Thermobifida alba: one gene and its partner. The protein of the gene in region 1 interacts with the protein of each later gene in a pairwise test. Links are inferred from orthologs where the notes say so. Each region holds a gene or a part of one and is shown on either strand. Other genes may lie near its edges. The genes, in order: rlmN and ftsZ.

The links.
Region 2: the proteins of rlmN (region 1) and ftsZ interact in binary tests that used the Escherichia coli proteins (3 or more experiments, as listed by UniProt). The link is inferred for Thermobifida alba from one-to-one orthologs.

What each region holds. Positions count from the first base shown.
Region 1 is NZ_CP051627.1:4,800,610-4,811,812, reverse strand. Bases 5,423-8,367 are described here. They hold rlmN (dual-specificity RNA methyltransferase RlmN), read right to left. Parts: upstream 7,472-8,367; coding sequence 6,374-7,471; downstream 5,423-6,373. Other genes in these bases: FOF52_RS21510 (suppressor of fused domain protein), read left to right, coding at 7,663-8,367; FOF52_RS21520 (VTT domain-containing protein), read right to left, coding at 5,887-6,354; FOF52_RS21525 (Lrp/AsnC family transcriptional regulator), read left to right, coding at 5,423-5,864. In the rest of the region: FOF52_RS21545 (hypothetical protein), read left to right, coding at 54-305; FOF52_RS21540 (CoA-acylating methylmalonate-semialdehyde dehydrogenase), read right to left, coding at 660-2,162; FOF52_RS21535 (aspartate aminotransferase family protein), read right to left, coding at 2,240-3,529; FOF52_RS21530 (PucR family transcriptional regulator), read left to right, coding at 3,644-5,254; more of FOF52_RS21525, read left to right, coding at 5,370-5,422; more of FOF52_RS21510, read left to right, coding at 8,368-8,745; FOF52_RS21505 (hypothetical protein), read left to right, coding at 8,802-9,158; FOF52_RS21500 (phosphatidate cytidylyltransferase), read right to left, coding at 9,237-10,196; frr (ribosome recycling factor), read right to left, coding at 10,200-10,757; pyrH (UMP kinase), read right to left, coding at 10,813-11,203.
Region 2 is NZ_CP051627.1:516,947-528,043, forward strand. Bases 40-2,878 are described here. They hold ftsZ (cell division protein FtsZ), read left to right. Parts: upstream 40-681; coding sequence 682-2,076; downstream 2,077-2,878. Other genes in these bases: FOF52_RS02350 (cell division protein FtsQ/DivIB), read left to right, coding at 40-354; pgeF (peptidoglycan editing factor PgeF), read left to right, coding at 2,154-2,876; FOF52_RS02365 (YggS family pyridoxal phosphate-dependent enzyme), read left to right, coding at 2,873-2,878. Also shown: more of FOF52_RS02350, read left to right, coding at 1-39; more of FOF52_RS02365, read left to right, coding at 2,879-3,595; FOF52_RS02370 (cell division protein SepF), read left to right, coding at 3,712-4,227; FOF52_RS02375 (YggT family protein), read left to right, coding at 4,267-4,575; FOF52_RS02380 (DivIVA domain-containing protein), read left to right, coding at 4,707-5,573; FOF52_RS02385 (hypothetical protein), read left to right, coding at 5,636-7,045; ileS (isoleucine--tRNA ligase), read right to left, coding at 7,188-10,370; FOF52_RS02395 (divalent-cation tolerance protein CutA), read left to right, coding at 10,746-11,012. UniProt on the Escherichia coli protein: Essential cell division protein that forms a contractile ring structure (Z ring) at the future cell division site. The regulation of the ring assembly controls the timing and the location of cell division.

The DNA of each region.
Region 1 (11,203 bases):
TGTTTGATCCGCGACTGTCCTGTGCCACGGGGGGAGTAGGGACGTTGAGCGGTCTGAGCATCATGTGCGAGCGCGGTGCGCCCGCAGACGAGGACGACGGTTACGTCGTCGCACCGGAAGGACTCAGCGACGCGCAGGTCATGGGGGATGCCTGCGTCGTCTGCCACGCGAGATGGCCGCGGCCGCGCCAGCAACTGGGGGTGCTGCCCGACGGCACCCGGGTCTACGGGTGCTCCGAGTGCGCCCGACTGGCCGCCGACCACCACACCGACCCCTTCGACCGCCACCTGCTCGCCACGCACTGACCGGAGGGTGTTCGGCTCCGCCGCGGGCGCCCTCCCGCCGGGGAGGAGGAGGCACGGCGGCACCGGCCGCCGCACCTCGACGGGGCGCGGTGGCAGGGTGGAAGGAGTACTCCGGGCTGGGGGGAGAGGCTGCCCGGAGCACCCCTTCACCGTGCGCCCTAATCCCGGAGGGGGGAGAGGAATCGGGCGCATCTCCTCGTGGTCCGCGCCGCTCACCGGGGCACGGACGAAACGGCAGTCCCCGGAGCGGCGAACCGGCAACCACGATACTCCGAGCAGCGGGCAACTGATCACCACTGGGAGAATCCGCTGTCGATTCGTGCGCGAGACCGCCGTTTCGACGGTTGCGGAGCCTCAGCCGTTGGTGGGAAAGCCGAGGTTGACCCCGCCGTGACTGGGGTCGAGCCAGCGCGCGGTGACCGCCTTGGTGCGGGTGTAGAAGTGCACGCCCTCCGTTCCGTGCGCGTGTGAATCGCCGAACAGCGAGTTCTTCCAGCCGCCGAAGGAGTAGTAGGCCATCGGCACCGGGATGGGCACGTTGATGCCGACCATGCCCACCTCCACCTCGTTCTGGAAGCGCCGCGCCGCGCCGCCGTCGTTGGTGAAGATCGCGGTCCCGTTGCCGTAGGGGTTGGCGTTGACGAGGTCGACCGCCTCCTCGTAGGAGTCGACCCGCAGGATCGACAGCACCGGCCCGAAGATCTCGTCGCGGTAGCACGACATCTCGGGGGTGACGTGGTCCAGCACCGACGGGCCCAGCCAGAACCCGCCGCGTTCGCCGCCGAGCACCGGGTGCACGCGGCCGTCGACCGCCAGGGTCGCGCCCTCGCGCACCCCCGCCTCCAGGTAGGAGGCGACCCGGTCGCGGTGCTCGCGCGTCACCAGCGGCCCCATCTCGCTGCGCGCGTCGTCCCCGGGGCCCACCCGCAGCCGCTCCACCCGCTGCCTGATCCCGGCCAGCAGGTCGTCGGCGATCCCGCCGACGGCCACGACCGCCGAGATCGCCATGCACCGCTCCCCCGCCGAGCCGAACCCCGCCGAGACCGCGGCGTCGGCGGCCAGGTCCAGGTCGGCGTCGGGCAGCACCACCATGTGGTTCTTGGCCCCGCCCAGCGCCTGCACCCGTTTGCCGTGGGCCGCCGCGGTGGCGTAGACGTAGCGCGCGATCGGCGTGGAACCGACGAAGCTGACCGCTTTGACGTCCTCGTGGACCAGCAGCGCGTCGACCGCCTCCTTCGCGCCGTGCACCACGTTGAACACGCCGTCGGGCAGCCCCGCCTCGGCCCACAGCTCGGCCAGGCGGACCGGGGCCGAGGGGTCCTTCTCGCTCGGCTTGAGCACGAAGGTGTTGCCGCAGGCGATGGCGACGGGGAACAGCCACATCGGCACCATCGCGGGGAAGTTGAACGGGGAGATCGCGGTGACCACGCCCAGCGGCTGCAGGATGGAGTAGGCGTCGACCCGGGTGGAGACGTTCTCCGAGTAGCCGCCCTTGAGCAGGTGCGGGATGCCGCAGGCGAACTCCACGACCTCCAGCCCGCGGGAGACCTCGCCCAGCGCGTCGGAGACGACCTTGCCGTGCTCGGCGCTGATGATGCGGGCCAGTTCGTCGCGGTGGGCGCGGACCAGCTCGCGGAAGGCGAACATGATCTCGGTGCGCCGGGACAGCGAGGTGTCCCGCCAGGCCGGGAAGGCCTCCCTGGCGGCCGCCACCGCGGCGGCCACCTCGTCCGGTCCGGCGAGGTCGACCGTTCCCGAGACGCGCCCGGTGGCCGGGTTGTAGATGTCGCCGCGGCGTTCGGACGGCCCCTGCCAGGGCTTGCCGCCGATCCAGTGTGAGACGTGCTTGACAGACAACGGAACCTTCTTCGTCGACGAGAGGGTGTGCGGGGCGGGGGCACGGCCCGGGTGCGGAGGGGCCGCGCCCCGTCGGTTCAGGCGGCCGCGTCGTTGACCGAGGTGACGGCCTCGACGAGGATGTCCGCCCCCTCCTCGGCCTCCTCCCGGGTGAGGGTGAGCGGCGGCGCCATGCGCAGGGTGTGGCCGTGCAGTCCGCCCTTGCCGACGAGCAGGCCGCGGCTGCGGGTCTCCTCCAGCACGGCGGCGGCCAGTTCGGGAGCGGGGGCGCCGGAGGCCGGGTCGGCCATGTCGATGGCGAACATCAGTCCCCTGCCGCGCACCGCGCCCACCGCGGGCAGTCCCCTCAGCGGGGCGAGCCGGTCCAGCACCAGCGGCCCCAGCCGTGCCGCGTTGGCCTGCAGGTCGTGGTCGAGCACGTAGTCGAGGGTGGCGTTGGCCGCGGCGGTGGCGATCGGATTGCCGCCGAAGGTGGCGACCCCGTTGGCGGGCAGGGCGTCCATCAGGTCCCCGCGGGCCACCACGCCGCCGATGGCGAACCCGTTGCCCAGCCCCTTGGCGAAGGTCATCGCGTCGGGGGTGACGCCGTGGTTGCCGATCCCCCAGAAGCTGGAGCCGGTGCGTCCCCAACCGGTCTGCACCTCGTCGGAGACGAACAGGATGCCCTGTTCGTCGAGGACCTCCCGGTAGGCCGCGAACAGCCCGTCCGGGGGCATCGCGAACCCGCCGACCCCCTGGACGGGCTCGGCGATCAGGCAGGCCACGTTCGGAGCCGTGGTGCTGAGCACCTCCCGCAGGTCGGCCACGCACACGTCGATGTACTCGGCGTCGGACAGGTGCGCGAAGGCCGGGTGGGAGCGGTCGGTGCCGTGCAGGTAGTGCACGTTGAGCGGGGACAGCGAGGAGTTCTTCCAGCCCCGGTTGCCGGTGACCGCGATGGTGCCGTAGGAGCGTCCGTGGTAGCTGTTGCGCAGGGCCAGCACCTGGTCGCTGCCGCGTGCGTGGGTGGCCAGCAGCAGCGCCGTCTCGTTGGCCTCGGTGCCGGAGTTGGTGAAGAACACCTTCGCGTCGGGGATGCCGGAGAGGCGGGCGATCTTCTCGGCCAGCTCCACCTGTCCGCGCAGCAGGTACAGGGTGGAGGTGTGCACGACGCCGCGGGCCAGCTGGGCCTCCACGGCCTCCCGGACCTCCGCCACGTCGTAGCCGAGCATGTTGGTGACGATCCCGGCGAAGAAGTCCAGGTAGGTGTTGCCGTCGGCGTCGACGACCCGGTTCCCCTTGCCGCTGACGATCTCGATGGGCGTCTCGTAGTACAGGGCCAGCCACGAGGGCATGACCGCGCGGTGGCGCGCGAGCAGTTCCGACATGCCCCCAGTCTCACCGCTGCCTCCCGCCTTGGCCAGCGGCACAGTGGCGATTTCCGGCCCCTCCGGTTGACATGGTGTCAACCGTCCGGCGGCTGCTGTCTGTACACTCGGCCCGTGCTGCCCTCCCTCGCCGACGTGCTCGACCTGCCCGTGGTGCGGCGTGCCCGCCCCCGGGTCGTGACGGGGGCGGACCGGCTCGACGCGCCCGTGCGCTGGGTGCACGTCGCCGAGGTCACCGACCTGGCCCACCTGCTGCGCGGCGGCGAACTGGTGCTGACCACCGGGATCGCGCTGCCCGACGACACCGAGGCGCTGCGCCGCTACGTCACCGACCTCGCCGGGGCCGGGGTCAGCGGGATCGCCGTGGAGCTGGGGCGCAAGTACCGGCGGCGGCTGCCCGACGCGCTGGTGGAGGCGGCCCGCCAGGCGGGCGTGCCCGTGATCTGCCTGCACCGCGAGACCCGGTTCGTGGAGATCACCGAGGCGGTGCACCGCCGCGTGCTCAGCGAGCAGTTGGAGGAGCTGCGCGCCTCGGAACGGCTGCACACCGTCTTCACCGACCTGTCCGTGGAGGGCGCGCCGCCCGACCGGGTGCTGCGGGAGGTGGCCCGGCTGTCGGGCTGCCCCGTGCTCCTGGAGAACCTCTCCCACCAGGTGCTGGCCTGCGACCTCAACGGCGAGGACCCCGGCATCCTGTTGGCCTCCTGGGAGAGCAGGTCCCGGTCGGTGCGGTCCACCAGGCGCACCGTCCACGAACCGGCGACGGGCTGGCTGGTCACCACGGTGGGCGCGCGCGGCCAGGACTGGGGGCGGCTCATCCTGGTCTGCGGCGCCTCCCCCACCTCCCTGCAGACCACGCTGGTGGAGCGCGCGGCGACGACGCTGGCACTGGGGCGGCTGCTGGAACGCCACCAGGAGAGTCTGGAACGCCAGACCCACCGCACGATCATCGCGGGCATCATCGACCGCTCCTACACCGATCCGGAGGAGGCGCTGGTCCGGGCACGCGCCGTCGGCGTTCCGCTGGCCGGCCGCACCCTGGTCGCCCTGGTGCTGCGGCTGCGCGACGCCGGCACCGGGCTGGCCGTGCAGGCCCGGCTCGCCGACACCGCCGAGGGTGTCGCCCGGGTCTGCCGGGAACTGCGGCTGCCCGCCCTGGTGGGCTCGCTCGACGACCTCCGGGTGGGCGTCCTGCTGTCCCTGTCGGCCGCCGAGGACGTGGAGCGCTGCCTGGACCGGCTCGCCCCGCTGGTCCACGAGCGCGTCGGCCCCGGGACGGTGATCGCGGTGGGGTCTCCCGCCGACGACATCCGCCGGGTGCGGGCCTCCTTCCTGGAGGCCCGGCAGGTGGGCGACGTGGCCGTGCACCGGGCGGCCGACCGCCCCTACCACCGGCTTCCGGACCTGCGTCTGCGTGGGCTGCTGCACCTGCTGCGCGACGACGAGCGGGTGCAGACCTACGTGGAGCGCGAGGTGGGGCCGCTGCTGGCCCACGACGCCCGGCACGGCGAGGACCTGACCTCGGTGCTGCGGCACTACCTGGACGCCGGCCGGAACAAGGCGCTGGCCGCGTCCCGGGCGCACCTGTCGCGCCCCGCCTTCTACGGGAGACTGAGACGCATCTCACATATTCTCGGTGCGGACCTGGAATCGGTGGAGACCTGCCTGTCCCTGCACGTCGCGCTCCTCGCCTTGGACTCCGTACGCGACCAGTTCCCTCGATAGGGTTTTCGTGACCACCACGAAACTTACGGAAACTTTTGATTCCGTTGCCAGGAGTACCCTGGACAACCAATTCCTGAAGTTTGACTGATATAAGCAACCGATAGCGGAGGAACAGGTGGCCGAAGGACCGGAGTCAGCGCCCGCACCGCGCCGCAACGGCGGCGGAGTGGTCCTCGACGACACCGCCAAGCGGATCATCGAGCAGCTCCAGCAGGACGGACGGCGCTCCTACGCGGCGATCGGCAAGGCGGTCGGCCTGTCCGAAGCCGCGGTCCGACAGCGTGTCCAGCGCCTCCTGGAGGGCGGAGTGGTCCAGGTGGTGGGCGTGACCGACCCCATGATGCTGGGCTTCAAACGCCAGGCGATGATCGGCGTCCGCTGCAACGGCGACCCCAACGCCGTGGCCGACGCGATCTCCGACCTGGACGGCGTCGAGTACGTCGTCATCACCGCCGGCTCCCTGGACCTGCTGGTGGAGGTCGTGGCCGAGGACGACGACCAGCTGCTGAAGATCCTCAGCCGCATCCGCGCGGTCCCCACCGTCACCGCCACCGAGACCTTCCTCTACCTGAAGCTGCGCAAACAGACCTACGCCTGGGGAACGCGCTAGCACCGCCCCGGACGCACCGGCGTCACAGCAGGGCCGCCACCGCACCGGGCGCGTAGACCAGCAGCGCGAACCGGACAGTACGGGTCGCCAGGGTCACCGCCGCGAAGACCGCCAACGGCATCCGGACCGTCCCCGCCAGCACCGAGATCACCGTGAACGGCGGCACACTGGCCAGGGAGCTGAGCGCGAGCAGTCCCGCCGTCCACACCGGGCGCCCCCGAGCCCTGTCCCGCCAGCGCGCGACGCGCGCGCTCCACCTCCCGGGCGTCCGGCCCCTGCGGCGCAGCCAGGAAACGGTGAGCACCCCCCGCCCCAGGTAGTAGTAGGCCGTCTTGCCCAGGGTCTGCCCCGCTCCCGCGGCCACCGCGGCCGCCAGCAGCCACCCGCCGTCCGTCAACGCGGCCACACCGAGCAGGTAGACCTCGATGTTGAGGAACGGCAGCAGCGCGGAGACCAGCGCGACGAGGAAGGCCAGGAGGCTCTCGGCCACGTGAGCAGCCCGGCCCCGGTCAGGCTCCGGAGGCGGCGAGCTGGCCGCAGGCGCCGTCGATCTCCTGCCCGCGGGTGTCGCGGACCGTCACCGAGACGCCGCGCGCCTGGAGTCTGCGTACGAACTCCCGTTCGTCCTCGGGGCGGGACGCGGTCCACTTGGACCCCGGTGTGGGGTTCAACGGGATCAGGTTGACGTGCGCCAACCGCCCCGCCAGCAGCCTGCCGAGCAGGTCGGCGCGCCAGGGCTGGTCGTTGATGTCCCGGATCAGGGCGTACTCGATGGACACCCGGCGCCCCGTGGTGTCGGCGTACCGCCAGGCGGCGTCCAGGACCTCGGCGACCTTCCACCGGTTGTTGACCGGAACGAGTTCGTCGCGCAGCTCGTCGTCGGGAGCGTGCAGGGAGACCGCGAGCCGCACCTGGAGGCGCTCCGCGGTGAGCTTCTCGATCGCCGGGACCAGCCCCACCGTGGAGACGGTGACGCCCCGCTGGGAGATGCCCAGACCGTCGGGCACCGGGTCGGTGATCCGGCGCACCGACTCCAGCACCCGCCGGTAGTTGGCCAGCGGCTCGCCCATCCCCATGAAGACGATGTTGCTGATCCGGCCGGGACCGCCCGCGACCTCGCCGCGCGCCAGGTCACGGGCGACCGAGACGACCTGGTCGACGATCTCGCCGGTGGACAGGTTGCGGGTGAGCCCGGCCTGCCCGGTGGCGCAGAACGGGCAGTTCATACCGCAGCCCGCCTGGGACGACACGCACAGGGTGACCCGGTCCGGGTAGCGCATCAGCACCGACTCGAACAGCACCCCGTCGAAGGCCCGCCACAGCGTCTTGCGGGTCATTCCGCCGTCGCAGGTGACGTGCTTGACCGGGGTGAGCAGGCGGGGCAGCAGCGCCTCGCCCAGCCGTTCGCGCGAGGCGGCCGGCAGGTCCGTCATCCGCGTGGCGTCCGACTCCAGGCGGCCGAAGTAGTGCTGGGCCAACTGCTTGGCGCGGAACGGCTTCTCCCCCAGGCCGGCGACCACCTCCCGACGCTCGTCGGGACCGAGGTCGGCGAGGTGCCGGGGGGGTTTGGCCCGGCGCGGCGCTACGAAGGTGAGCTCAGCAGGCATGGCTTCAGGTCCAGGTCGCAAAAGGGTGTCTGTCGGCGGTCGGGCCGGTGGAAACGGGCGGTGCGCGGTAATTTGGAGCCGACCACGGCGCTTTCACCCCAAGACGGCGTGTTCCCCCAACCGGCACTGTCGTCCATACTATGCGGCGCAGGCAGGCCCTCGCGCGGTGACCGAGTGACGAGGAGGAGTGTGTGGCCCCGACCCAGGTTCTCCTCGACGAGACCAGCCCCTACCGCAGTCGCCGGGTCATCGTCGAGTACGACACCCACACCACCGCCGCCTACCTACTGGACCCGCGCGGCCAGGTGCGCGTCCCGGTATGGCTGGCCAACCACGAGATCGCGCCGGAGAGCAGCGACCCCTCCGGCCTGTACGCGGGCCGGGCGCCGCTGATGCCCGCGGCCCACACCAAGCACCCGCAGGGCCGCGCGCCCCTGGACCCCTCCCGGCTGCGGGTGGTGTGGTTCGAGGAGGGCGACGGGGTCGCCCTGCTGGACGAGGAGGGGCTGCTGGCGATCATCCCGGGATGGGCCGAGGCCGACCGCGGCCTGCCCGGCTACTCGCGCGACGCGATCGGCCGCAGCGCCTACGCCTGGGCCCTGGACGACGTGGCGGCGCAGCTGTGGCCCCGGGTGGTGCACGCCGAGGCGTACTGGTCCTGGCGTGCCGCCCCCGGCGCCTGGCGCAGCGTGCAGCGCTCGGTGTTCAACCACCTCAGAAAGGTGGGGCCCACCGGGCACTACTGGGACGTCTCCGACGGCTACGACCCGCTGATCCGCGTCTCCGAACGGCCCCCCACCCCGGAGCGGCCCTACACGGTGCTGAGCACCGTGGGCATGTGCGGCCAGCGGATGCCCACCCTGGACCGCTACATGGCGGACACCTCCGCCTACGCGCGCATCGAACTGGCGTTGGCGACCACCGCCCCGGCCCATCTGGCGGCACGGATCTTCCGTTGGCTGGGCACCTTCCCGTGGCGGGCGGTCACCTGGTTCGGTCCCGGCCACAGCATCAAGTGGCTGGACAACGACGAGGACTCCCCGCTGCGCGGCAACCACGCGGCGGTGCTGCTGGTCTCCGACCCCGGTGTGCTGGCCGGTCCCGACTGGGCTCCCCCGCCCGACCTGTCGGGGCTGACGTTCCACGGCGACCCGGTGAACTGGCTGTGGGTGGTCCCCATCACCCGCCCCGAGCACCTCTTCGCCAAGGAGCACGACACCGAGACCCTCCTCGCCAAACTCGCCGCGGAGGGGCGCAGTTGGATCCTGGGCTGAGCCCACGGTCTAGCCTGGTTTCCTGCCTGACCTCACGTGGACGGAAGGAAGATCGGTTGTTTCCCTTGCTCGAACGCGGCACCCACGCCTATCTGAGCACCCTGCTCCGGCTGGCCCAGCAGGAGGGACTGCTGACCTTCCACGAGGACCAGGGGCGGGACGGCTACCGGATCACCACGCGGGCGGGCCGTTCCGTGACGCTCTCCCCCGACCAGGTGGTGCCGTTCTGCGAGGGCCTGTGCGCGGCCCACACGGCGCTCGCCGACGAACCGCTGGGTTCCGTGGCCCGCGCCATCGACGAGGGGCTGGGCACCGTCTCCTGCACGGCCTGCCGGGCGCCCAACCCCAAGCACGCGCTGCGCTGCCGTATCTGCGGCCAGCGCCTGCTGGAGGAGCCCCCGGCGCGGCTGTGAGCCCCGAGGGGCGGCACCGCCGCGGAGACGGGCGACGGGGCCGCGGCACGGAGGTGGCGCGGCCCCACGGGCCCCGGTTCAGCCCGCGACCGGGACGAGCAGACTCAGCACGATCCACGCCACCGGCCCGGCGATGAGCAGCGAGTCGACCCGGTCCAGCAGTCCGCCGTGGCCGGGCATGAAGGAGCCCATGTCCTTGAGGCCGAAGTCGCGTTTGATGAGCGACTCGATCAGGTCGCCCACGGTCGCCGCGAGGACCACGGCGGCGCCGAGCACCAGTCCCGCCCAGACGGGGCCGTCCAGCATGAGGCCGACGGTGAGCGCACCGGCGACCATGCAGCTCAGGACCGACCCGGCGAAGCCCTCCCACGTCTTGTTGGGGCTGATCACCGGCGCCATCTTGTGCCGGCCGAACAGGATGCCCGCGAAGTAGCCGCCGATGTCGCTGCTGATCGTCACCACGATGAAGGCGATGAGCCGCCAGCGGCCGTCCGGCTCGGCGAGCAGCAGCAGCCAGGTGCTCAACAGCAGCGGCAGATAGAGCAGGGTGAACAGGGTGGCCGTGGAGTCCTGGACGTACCCCTCGGCCCCGCCGCGCAGCCGCCACACCAGTCCCAGGATCGCCGCGACCGCGAGCGTCCCGACCAGCCAGAGCGGGCCACCGAAGAAGGCCGCGGCCTGCATGGCCACGCCGCCGGCGACGACGGGGACCAGCGTCAGGTGGACGTCCCGGGAGGCGAAGGCCCTCCGCAGCTCCCGCACCCCCAGCACCACCGCGGCCGAGGTGATGAGGACGAACAGGGGGGGATACGGCACGATCGCGAGGTAGACGAGCGCGCCCAGCGCCAGCCCGCTGGCGATGGCCAGGGGCAGGTTGCGCCCGGTACGCACGGGCTGACCGCCGGGTTTGTGCAGGGTGAAGCGCTTCTCGTGGGAGTCAGTGGAGCTGTTCGCCCCTCGCCCGGTTCCGTCGGACGAGGGCGCGTCCTCACCACCCCGCTCCGGCGTCGCGCCCTCGAAGGAGTCGGAGTTGGACAAGGATCAGACCTCAAGCAGCTCTGTTTCCTTGTGCTTCAGCAGGTCGTCGACCTCCGCGACGTACTTGTGGGTGAGCGCCTCCAACTCCTTCTGGGCGCGGTGGCCCTCGTCCTCTCCGATCTCACCGGCTTTGACGGCCTTGTCGATGGCGTCCTTGGCGTGCCTGCGCACGTTGCGGATGGACGTCCTGCCGTCCTCGGCCTTGCCCCGCACGATCTTGACGTACTCCCGGCGGCGCTCCTCCGACAGCTCGGGGAAGACCACGCGGATGATGTTGCCGTCGTTGGTGGGGTTGACGCCCAGGTCGCTCTCGCGGATCGCCTTCTCTATGGCCGGCATCGCCGCCTTGTCGAACGGGGAGACGACCACCATGCGAGGTTCGGGCACCTGGAACGAGGCGAGCTGGTTGACCGGGGTCATCGCTCCGTAGTACTCGACGGTGATCCGGCTGAAGGTCGCTGGGCTGGGACGCCCGGTACGGATCGAGGCGAAGTCTTCCTTGGTGACGAGGACGGCCTTCTCCATTTTCTCCTCTGCTTCGAGGAGGGTCTCTTCGATCATTTCGGGACTCCCGTGTGTCGCTTTGCCGGAGTAGTACGAGGACTGGGCAGACCGGTCAGACGTCCGCAGGACACACGATCGTGCCGATCTTCTCCCCCTGTACCGCGCGGAGGATGTTGCCCTGGCCCATCAGGTCGAAGACCACGATCGGCAGACCGTTGTCCATGCACAGGCTCACCGCTGTGGCGTCCATGACCTTCAGGCCGCGGGTGAGCACTTCGTTGTAGTCGAGACGGTCGAACCTGACCGCCGAAGGGTTCTTACGCGGATCGGAATCGTAGACCCCGTCGACCTGCGTCCCCTTGAGCACGGCCTGCGCGCCGATCTCCAGCGCCCGCTGTGCGGCGGCGGTGTCGGTGGAGAAGAAGGGCGCTCCGAGACCCGCTCCGAAGATGACGACGCGGCCCTTCTCCAGGTGCCGGATCGCGCGCCGCGGGATGTAGGCC
Region 2 (11,097 bases), 4.3 Mb from region 1 along the record:
GGCTACCTCCTGGTGGACCGGGAGGGGGTGGCGGTGACGCGGACCGACACCCGCCCCGAGGACCATCCCCTGGTCCGGGTCTCGGGCGAGGTCGAGGGGAACCCCGCCGTGGCCGAGAGCTGCCTGGTCGTCGAAGCGCTGCCGGACCCGTTGGCGGCCGCGGTCGACACGGTCGTGGCGACCGACCGCGCCCGCATCACACTGGAACTCGCCGACGGCTCCACCGTGATGTGGGGGGACGCCGGGCGGGCGGCCGACAAGGCCCGGGCGTTGGAGGTGCTCATGGAGCAGCACCCCCCCGAACCGGGACGCCACTACGACGTCAGCGCGGAGGGCGTGGCGGTCGTGCGGTGACCCGTCCGCGCGACACGCCGATAGGCTGAAGTCGGTGGTTAGTTGCCCGTTACCAGGGTGGCGGCTTACTGTCGGAAAGCACAGTCTTTAGTTGACATAACTACGAGCACCCCCGTGCCACCGTGTGGCGCGGACGGGGACACGGACGTGCCCGCACGGTCCGCACCCCCGGCTCCCGGGCGGCTCCACGGAGACGCCCGGAACCACCGAAGCAAGCAGAACCGGACAGCTTTCGCGCCGATCCGGATCCGGGAGGGACGCCCCCCACGGCCGCTCCTCCCGGAGGGTCGGCGGAGTTGGCAAGAGCGAGCGGAAAGGCCCCTCGTCGTGGCAGCACCGCAGAACTACCTCGCGGTCATCAAAGTCGTCGGAATCGGCGGCGGCGGTGTCAACGCCGTCAATCGCATGATCGAAGAGGGTCTCAAGGGCGTCGAATTCATCGCCATCAACACCGACGCTCAGGCGCTGCTCATGAGCGACGCCGACGTCAAGCTCGACGTCGGCCGGGAACTCACCCGAGGTCTGGGAGCGGGCGCCAACCCCGATGTGGGACGCAAGGCGGCCGAGGACCACCGCGAGGAGATCGAGGAGGTCCTCAAGGGCGCCGACATGGTCTTCGTGACCGCGGGAGAGGGCGGCGGCACGGGAACCGGGGGCGCCCCGGTGGTCGCCAACATCGCCCGCTCCCTGGGGGCGCTCACCATCGGCGTGGTCACCCGCCCCTTCGGCTTCGAGGGCAAACGGCGCGCCACCCAGGCCGAGGCGGGCATCGCGATGCTGCGGGAGGAGGTCGACACGCTCATCGTCATCCCCAACGACCGGCTCCTGTCGATCTCGGACCGGCAGGTCAGCGTCCTGGACGCGTTCAAGGCCGCCGACCAGGTGCTGCTGTCGGGCGTGCAGGGCATCACCGACCTGATCACCACGCCCGGCCTGATCAACCTGGACTTCGCCGACGTCAAGTCGGTCATGTCGGGGGCCGGGTCGGCGCTCATGGGCATCGGTTCGGCGCGCGGGGACGACCGCGCCGTCGCCGCGGCCGAGATGGCGATCTCCTCGCCCCTGCTGGAGGCCAGCATCGACGGCGCCCACGGGGTGCTGCTGTCCATCCAGGGAGGTTCGGACCTGGGGCTGTTCGAGATCAACGAGGCGGCCCAGCTGGTGGCGAACTCCGCGGCCCCGGAGGCCAACATCATCTTCGGCGCGGTCATCGACGACGCGCTCGGCGACGAGGTGCGGGTCACGGTCATAGCGGCCGGGTTCGACGAACCCCAGGTAGAGGCGGCGCCCCCGCCCCGGGCGGCGAGCGTGCCCGCACCGCCGTCGCGGGAGCGGCGACCGGAGCCGCCCGCCCCGGTGGCTCCGCCCGCCGCGCCCCGCGCGGCGGAACCCCCCCGCTCCAGCCGGCCGTCCCTGCCCGAGTCCACCGTCCGTCCCGCCCCCGAACCGGTCCGCGAGGTCGAGGCGGCGCCCGAGCCGCCCAAGGCGGAGGAGCCGCCGGCCGACGCCGCGCCGACCGCCGAGGACGGGGACAACCGGGAGAACCGGGAGGAGGAGCGGCCCTACCGGCCGGGGAGCATCCACCCGCTGGGGGACAGCGGGTACAGCCGCCCCCGCGCCTCCGACAGCCCGTTCTCCCGGACCGGCGAGATCCCCACGCCGCGGCGCCGCGTGGTCTTCGACGAGGGGGACGACCTCGACGTCCCCGACTTCCTCAAGTAGTCGTGCTTCCGGCCGGCCCGCCCGGGGCCGGCCGCGCCGTTCGCTCCCCCACGAATCGGATAGGAGGTGCTCGCGGGATGAGCACCGTGGTCGAGTTGGCCCCCGGAGTGCGTGCCGGGTTCACCGGCCGCGCCGGCGGAGTCAGCCGGGAGCCGTACGCGACCCTGAACCTGGGCGGCCACGTCGGGGACGACCCCGAGGCGGTGGCCGAGAACCGGAGGCGGGCCGCGCGCGGTTTCGGGCTCTCCCCGGACCGCGTGGTGTGGATGAACCAGGTGCACGGTGCCGACGCGGTGACCGTCACCGGTCCCGGCCACGCCGGGGACGTGGACGCGGTCGTCACCGCCGAGGCGGGGCTGGCCCTCGCCGTCCTGGTGGCCGACTGCCTGCCGCTGCTGGTCGCCGACGCCGAGGCGGGAGTCGTCGGCGCGGCGCACTCGGGACGTCCGGGCATGGCGGCGGGGGTGGTGAGCGCGCTGCTCGCGGAGATGGCGCGGCACGGTGCGCGTCCCGAGCGGTGCGCCGCACTGCTGGGACCGGTCATCTGCGGACGCTGCTACGAGGTGCCCCGGCCGATGCAGGACGAGGTGGCCCGCGCCGTTCCGGAGGCCCGGTGCACCACCGGGGCGGGCACCCCGGGGGTGGACATCCGGGCGGGAGTCACCGCACAGCTGAAGAATCTGGGCGTGGCGAACATCACTCATGACGCCCGGTGCACCAGGGAGAGCCCCGACCTGTTCTCGTACCGGAGGGAGTCGACCACCGGCCGGTTCGCCGGATACGTCTGGAGGGTCCCATGAGCGGGGAAGCGCGACGCACGCAGCTCGCCGCGAACCTGCAGCAGGTGCGGGAGCGGGTGGCCGCCGCCTGCACGGCGGCCGGACGCAGGCCCGAGGAGGTCCGCGTCATCGCGGTGACGAAGCAGTATCCCGCCTCCGACGTGCGCATCCTGGCCGAACTGGGCGTGCGCGACGTGGGCGAGAACCGCGACCAGGAGGCTGCGCCGAAGGCCACAGAATGCCGTGATCTCGATCTCGTCTGGCACTTCGTCGGACAGTTGCAGACGAACAAGGCCCGCTCGGTGGTGCGCTACGCCGACGTGGTCCACTCGGTGGACCGGCTCCGGCTGGTCACGGAGCTGGGACGCCGGGTCCGCGCCGCGGGGCGGACCCTGACCTGCCTGGTGCAGGTCAACCTGGATCCCGAGTCGGAGCAGGGAGTGCTCGGCCCCCGGGGCGGCGCCGATCCGGCGGACGTGCCGGGCCTGGCCGAGGCGATCGAGGCCGAGGAGGGGCTGTCCCTGGGGGGTGTGATGGCCGTCGCACCGCGGCAGGGCGATCCGCGGGCGGCCTTCGACCGGCTCAAAGCGGTCGCCGACGATCTGCAGGCTCGCTACCCTCATGCCACGGTGGTCTCCGCGGGGATGAGCGGGGATCTGGAAGCCGCGGTGGAACGGGGCGCGACACATCTGAGAATCGGTACGGCGTTGCTTGGCAATCGGGGGTTGATCGTGGGGTAATGTCCCCAGATGACTCTGGGGCACACGCTGTTCCCGCCGCTCAGGGGTGGATGGGGACCGAATCCATCGACAAGTCATCTGCGGTGAATCACCACAGGGACGACGGAGGACAAGAGATGGCCGGCGCGATGCGCAAGATGGCGGTCTACCTCGGCCTCGTGGAGGACGACCGTTACGATCACCGTTATGCGGACGAATACGATGACTTCGAGGACTTCGACGAGGCCGCCGACGAGCGGCCCGGTCGGGAGCGCGGTCCCCGTGACGACGCCCGGGGCGACTCCGTGAAGGATTCGGTCGATCACTCCTCGTCACGCAACGAGCGGCGTTCTCCAGCCCCCGCCACCGCAGACCTCGCCCGGATCACGACACTCCATCCCCGGACCTACAACGAAGCGCGTACTATCGGAGAGCATTTCCGTGAGGGCATTCCGGTGATCATGAACCTCACCGAGATGGTCGACAGTGACGCCAAGCGACTGGTCGACTTCGCGGCGGGGCTGATCTTCGGCCTGCACGGAAGCATCGAACGCGTGACCAACAAGGTGTTCCTGTTGTCTCCGGCTAATGTTGAGGTGACCGCTGAAGACAAAGCACGTATCGCTGAGCGAGGGTTCTTCAATCAGAGTTAGCGCAGCACACACATCCAGCGAGGCAGCCGGAGTACGGGAGTGAACATCGTCCAAGTCGTGCTCGGCAACGTTCTGATCTTCGTCCTGTACCTCTTCCTGTTCGCCCTGATCGGGCGGCTGGTGTTCGACCTGGTTCAGATGTATGCCAGATCATGGCGGCCCGCCGGATTGGTACTGGTCCTGGCCGAGACGGTGTACACGGTCACGGACCCGCCGCTCAAGTTCCTGCGTCGCTTCATCAAACCCATCCGGTTGGGGAGTGTCGCGCTCGACTTGAGCTTCATGATCCTGTTCCTTGTGGTGTCGATCCTCCTCCAGGTCGTGACGTCTGTTGTCGTGACCATGTAGCGAGACCCGAGACGGCAGAAAGGTAGGCTCCGGTTCCGATACATGAGTCTTGGTCATGATCTGGAGTGCCATAAGGTCACGATCAGGTAGCGTCCCTACGGACAGAGTCCAAGCGCGCCAAGGAGACGAACATGCCGCTGACACCTGCGGATGTACGCAATAAACAGTTCAGTACGACCCGGCTGCGGCCGGGATACGACGAAGAAGAGGTCGACGCCTTCCTCGACGAGGTCGAAGCCGAACTCGATCGTCTGATCCAGGAGAACGAGGAGCTGCGCGGCAAGCTCGCCGAGTGCCTGCGTGGCAAGGTTCCCCCCGCGGGAATGAACGACTTCCAGCCCCAGGAACCCCCTGTTCCCCAGGAGGCCCCCCAGGCCGAGATGCCGATGCGGCAGCCCGAGCCGATGCGGCCGCCCGAGCCCGCCCCGGCTCCCGCCCAGGCCATGGGACTGCCCGGCGGTGAGGACAACATGGACACCGCCGCACGGGTTCTGGCCCTCGCCCAGCAGACCGCCGACCAGGCCATCTCCGACGCCCGTCGGGAGGCCGACGAGACGCTGGGCCGTGCCCGCCACGAGGCCGAGGACATTCTCGGCAAGGCCCGCCGCCAGGCCGAGCAGATCATCAACGAGGCCCGCGCCCGGTCGGAGAACCTGGACCGCGACGCCCAGGAGCGGCACCGCCAGGTCATGGGGTCGCTCGTGCAGCAGCGCGACGAGCTGGAGCACAAGGTCGCCGTGCTCAAGGACTTCGAGCGCGAGTACCGCAGCCGCCTCAAGGACTACTTCGAACGGCAGCTGAGGGAGCTCAACGAGGGGGCACCCGGCTACGACAGCAACCCGAACACCACGGGTGGTTTCCAGACGATGTCGCCTCCCACCGGAGGCAGCCCGTCGCTGCAGCACACCAGTCCGGGAGGGGGCGCCACGAACCCGTTCGCCTCACCCGAACCGGCACCGCACGGCTACCACCCGAACGACCCGCACGACCGTCACTGACCGACGGTCCACGGGACGCACGGTCCAATCCGATCCCTGACCCCTGAGAAGGCGTTCACCCGGTGATCATCGTCTGCCTGGTGCTGGTCGTAGCGGCGTTCGTCGTGATCGGCGTGGCACTGGCGCTCGCAGAGCTGACTCTGGTCAACATCGCGCTCGGGCTCGGCGGCCTGGCCGCCGTGCTGCTCGCGGTGGAGTTCGTCCGCAACAGGAGAACCCTGTTCGGGCAGGGCCGTGCGGAGTCGCCGCCCGATCACCGGACTCCCGGACTCCACGGGGCCGTGACGGGACAGGTGCGGACGGACGATTTGGGGAAGGCGTCCGTCCAGTCTCCGAGCACGGTTGCGACCACCGGCCGGGCGGTCCCGACCGCCGATGTCGGCGGTCCTCCCGTGGCCGTCCAGGACGCCGGGGACAGGATCGTGGTGGCCGAGCCCTCCGTCCCCGCGCCGGTTTCCGGACCGGTGCGGGCGGCTTCCGCCCCGTCCCCCGCCGTCGAGACCGAGGTCTCCGGCGCGGGCGGGTCCCGGGCGGAGCCGCACGGGCCGACCCCGGTCGACAGCCCGGAGGAGGAGGCCGAGACCGTCCGCACGGAGTCGGAGACCGCCTCCGAGGAGGCCGCCTCCGACGACACGGACGGCGAAGGGACAGCAGGGGACGGCGGCCCCGACGAGGTCGCCGCCTCCGACACGAACGCCGCCCCCGAGGAGGGCGACGACCCTGACGAGAGCGCCGCCCCCGAGGAGGCGGACGCAGACCTTCCCCCGGACGGGAGCGGCACCGACGACGCCGCAGCGGACCCCGGGACCGCTCGGACCCCGGACGCCGGCGCCACCCAGGTCCTGCCGGTCCTCACCGGTGAACCGCACGGGTCCACCGCGGTGGAGGACCGCGACCCCGCCGACACAACGACCGGGGACGGGGACGCCCCCGAGGAGACCCCCGAAACCCGTTCCGAGGACGACGCCGCAGCGGACACCGGTCCCCGCGACAGCGACGACCCCGAAGCCCCTGCCGAGGAGACCCCGGAGGCCGACCCCGACGCCGCAGCGGACACCGGCTCCCGCGACGCTGCCGTGGCCGGCACCGCCGTCGACGAACCCGAGGCCCGCACCACCGGACACGACGGCTCCGACGACGCGGACACCGCGGACGGACCGGACACCGACCCCGCCGGGACGGAGACCGACGAGACGGACGCGATCGCGTTCCGCGAGCCGGCCGAGTGGGACCCGCCCTTCACCCTGCCCTCCAGGGAGCAGCGGGAGAACAAGAACGTCTCCGCCGCGGCCATCGCCGCGCTCGCCGCCCGGTGGACCCCCACCGGCGACGACCTGGCCTCCGACACCGGGACCACCGAAACGGAGCGGACCGGCTCCGACGACGGTGCCCCTCCCGGCTCCGACGGGGACGCCCCCGCGGCCGACGCGCCCCGCGGCAGCACGGCCGCGCCCAAGGACCCCGAGGACTGACCCCGCGCCTTCCAGCCCTTCCCGACCGCTCCCGACCCCCGCAGAAGGCGGAGAGGAGAGCGACCGTACCGACGTCCCCGACTCCGCGGACAGCGGCGGGGCCGCGGACCCGGTCGGTCCGCGGCCCCGCCGCCGGTTCCGGTCAGGCCCTGCGCAGCCGCAGGGTGATGCCGAACTCCTCCGAGACCACCTCGTGGGCGTCCGCCGCACCGGGCCCCTCGGTGAAGGACACCGCCAGCACCTCGCCGCTGATCGTCTCCGCGTGCTCGACCATCGCCTGCGCGGTCGTCGCGTCGGTGGCCGACCACCACAGGTCGATGCGGTCGGAGATGTCCAGGCCGCTGGACTTGCGGGCGTCCTGCACCAGCCGGACCACCTCGCGGGCCAGACCGGCGCGGCGCAGCTCCGGCGTCAGCTCCAGGTCCAGCGCCACCGTCTCACCGGCCTCCGAGGCCACCGCCCAGCCCTCCCGCGGCTGCTCGGTGACCAGCACCTCCTCGGCGGAGAGCGCGACCTGCTCGCCGTCGACGTCCACGGTGGCCGAGCCCTCGGCGCGCAGCCGCTCCACCAGCGCCTTGGCGTCGGCGGCCTGGAGGGCCTTGGCGACCCGCGGGGTGCCCTTGCCGAACCGCTTGCCCAGCGCCCGGAAGTTCGGCTTGACCGAGTAGTCCACCAGGTCGCCGCCGACCACCGACAGCGGGTCGAGCTGCAGCACGTTCAGCTCCTCGGAGATCTGCGCCCGCAGCTGCTCGGGCAGCCCCTCGAAGCCCCGGGCGCCCACGACGGCCCGCGCCAGCGGCTGCCGGACCCGCTGCCCGGAGTCCACCCGCGCGGCCCGCCCCAGCTCCACCAGGCGGCGCACCAGCGCCATCTGCTCCGACAGCTCCGGGTCGATCAGCGACTCCTCGGCCTTCGGCCACGACGCCAGGTGCACCGACTCCGGCGCGTCGGGACGGCGCAGCGCCTGCCACACGTGGTCGGTGATGAACGGCACGATCGGAGCCATCAGCAGGGTGACGGTCTCCAGGCACTCGAACAGCGTCGCGAACGCCGACGCCCCCTCGGGCGTGTCCGCGCCCGCCCAGAAGCGGCGGCGCGACCGGCGCACGTACCAGTTGGACAGGTCGTCGACGAACGCGGTCAGCGCGCGGCCCGCGACCGCCGTGTCGAACCGCTCCAGCGCCTCGTCGACCGTCTTGACCAGCGAGTGCAGCTCCGACAGCAGCCAGCGGTCCAGCAGCGGCCGCTCGGCGGGAGGAGGCGCCTCGGCGAGCCGCTCGTGGCTCCACCCCTCGCCCGCGCCCGCGTACAGGGTGAAGAAGGACGCCGAGTTGTAGTAGGTCAGCAGGACCTTGCGGACGATCTCCTCCAGCACGGTGTGGCCCACCCGGCGCGGCATCCACGGCGAGCCGCTGGCCGCCATGAACCAGCGCAGCGCGTCGGCACCGTGCCGGTCCATCACCGGCATCGGCTCCAGGATGTTGCCGAGGTGCTTGCTCATCTTGCGGCCGTCCTCGGCGAGGATGTGGCCCAGGCAGACCACGTTCTCGTAGGAGGAGTGGCCGAACACCAGCGTGCTGACCGCCATCATCGAGTAGAACCAGCCGCGGGTCTGGTCGATGGCCTCGCAGATGTACTGGCCGGGGAAGTTCGCCTGGAACTTCTCCAGGTTGCGGTGCGGGGCGCCCCACTGTGCGAACGGCATCGCGCCGGAGTCGAACCACACGTCGATGACCTCCGGCACCCGGCGGGCCACCCGCTGCTCCAGCGGCAGCGACGGGTCGGCGTCGGGGTCGGGGATGACGATGTCGTCCACGTAGGGGCGGTGCGGGTCGAGGTCGGACAGGTCCTGCCCGCTCAGCTCGCTCAGCTCCGCCAGGGAGCCCACGCAGATCTGCCGCCCGTCGGGGAACTCCCAGATCGGCAGCGGGGTGCCCCAGTAGCGGCTGCGGGACAGCGCCCAGTCGACGTTGTTGCGCAGCCACTCGCCGTAGCGGCCGTCCTTGACGTTGGCCGGCACCCAGTTGGTCTTCGCGTTCTCCGCGAGCAGCTGCTCCTTGATCGCGGTGGTCTTGATGTACCAGGACGGCACCGCGTAGTACAGCAGCGCGGTGTGGCAGCGCCAGCAGTGCGGATAGCTGTGCTCGTACGACAGGTGCGCGAACAGCAGGCCGCGCTCGTCCAGGTCGGCGACGAGCGCCCGGTCGGCGGTCTTGAAGAACACGCCGCCCACCAGGGCCAGGTGCTCCTCGAAGGTGCCGTCGGCGCGCACCGGGTTGACCACGGGCAGCCCGTAGGCGCGGCAGACCTGCATGTCGTCGGCGCCGAAGGCGGGCGCCTGGTGGACCAGGCCGGTGCCGTCCTCGACGGTGACGTAGTCGCCGAGCACCACGAAGTGCGCGGGCGTGTCGAACTCCACCAGCTCGAACGGGCGCTGGTAGGTCCAGCGTTCCATCTCGGCGCCCTTGAACCGCTGCCCGGTGGGCTCCCAGCCCTCGCCGAGCGCCGCACCGACCAGCGGCTCGGCCACGACCAGCCGTTCGGAGCCGTTGGTGGCCACCACGTAGTCCACCTCGGGGTGCACCGCCACGGCGGTGTTGGACACCAGGGTCCACGGGGTGGTGGTCCACACCAGCAGCGCCGCCTCGCCGGCCAGCGGTCCGGAGGTCAGCGGGAAGCGCACGTACACCGACGGGTCGGTGACGGTCTCATAGCCCTGCGCCAGCTCGTGGTCGGACAGCGTGGTGCCGCAGCGCGGACAGTACGGGCTGATCCGGTAGTCCTGCACCAGCAGGCCCTTGTCCCAGATCTGCTTGAGCGCCCACCACACCGACTCCACGTACTCGCGGTCCATGGTGCGGTAGGCCTCGTCCATGTTGACCCAGTAGCCCATGCGCCGCGTCATCTCGGTGAACGCGTCCACGTTGCGCAGCACCGACTCGCGGCAGCGGGCGTTGAACTCGGCGACGCCGAACGCCTCGATGTCCTTCTTGCCGGAGATCCCCAGTTCCTTCTCCACGGCGACCTCGACGGGCAGGCCGTGGCAGTCCCAGCCGGCCTTGCGCTCGACGTGGAAGCCCTTCATCGTCTTGAACCGGGGGAAGAGGTCCTTGAACACGCGCGCCTCGACGTGGTGCACGCCGGGGGTGCCGTTCGCGGTGGGGGGACCCTCGAAGAACACCCAGTTCGGGCCGCCCTGTGTCTGCTCCAGGGACCGTTCGAAGATCTTGTGCTCCGCCCAGCGCCGCAGCACCTCGTGCTCCATCGAGGGCAGGTCGATCTGGGCGGGCAGCGCGGGGAACGGTCGGGTCGACTCTTTCGACACGTGGCGTACCTTTCCATCAGGGGTGCTGTCACCTGACGGAGGGACGAGGCGGCGAGGCCCCGCGGTACCACCCTCCTTGGCCGCGCGGCCGACGCGCCGCGCGTCCCACTTCGTTCCTGACGCTGCCGGGTCTACTGGGCGCCTACGCGGGACGCCGTTCTTCCGGCGGCTCCGGGGTGATCTTCCCGTGCGGGCATGCCCCCGGGCTTCCACCGTCCCCGGGTCGCTCGCGGCTGTGTCCGCCGGTACTCGTCCCCATCAACGCCTTGCTGGCTTGAGGATAACCCACCGCGGGACGCCGGAACGCGCTGTTTTCCGGCCGTGACGTGGTGGGGGCATACTTGCGCCGGAATCCGCGAGACCGAGGAGAGACAGGTGACACGACAGACCCACGAGGGCGCCGTGCTGGTGACCCTGGCGGAGCGCGACGCCGCCGAGGAACTGGCCGAACAACTGCTGGAGCAGGGCTACGCGCCGTGCACGGTGCACCGGGACATGTACGCGGGCGAGGACGACGACGAGGACGTCGACTGGGTGGTGGAGGTGCGCACCGGACCGGGCGGCGCCCCCGCCGTCATGGACGAGGACGGCCTGTCCGCGCTGGCCGAGGAGTACGGCGGGTTCACCCACGTCGAGGAGTAGCGGCGGTTCGCACGGCCCTGGAAGGAGGAGCCGTGCGGGCGCATACAATGAGGCTGGCCCGCACGCCGCGCGGACGGGACAGCCG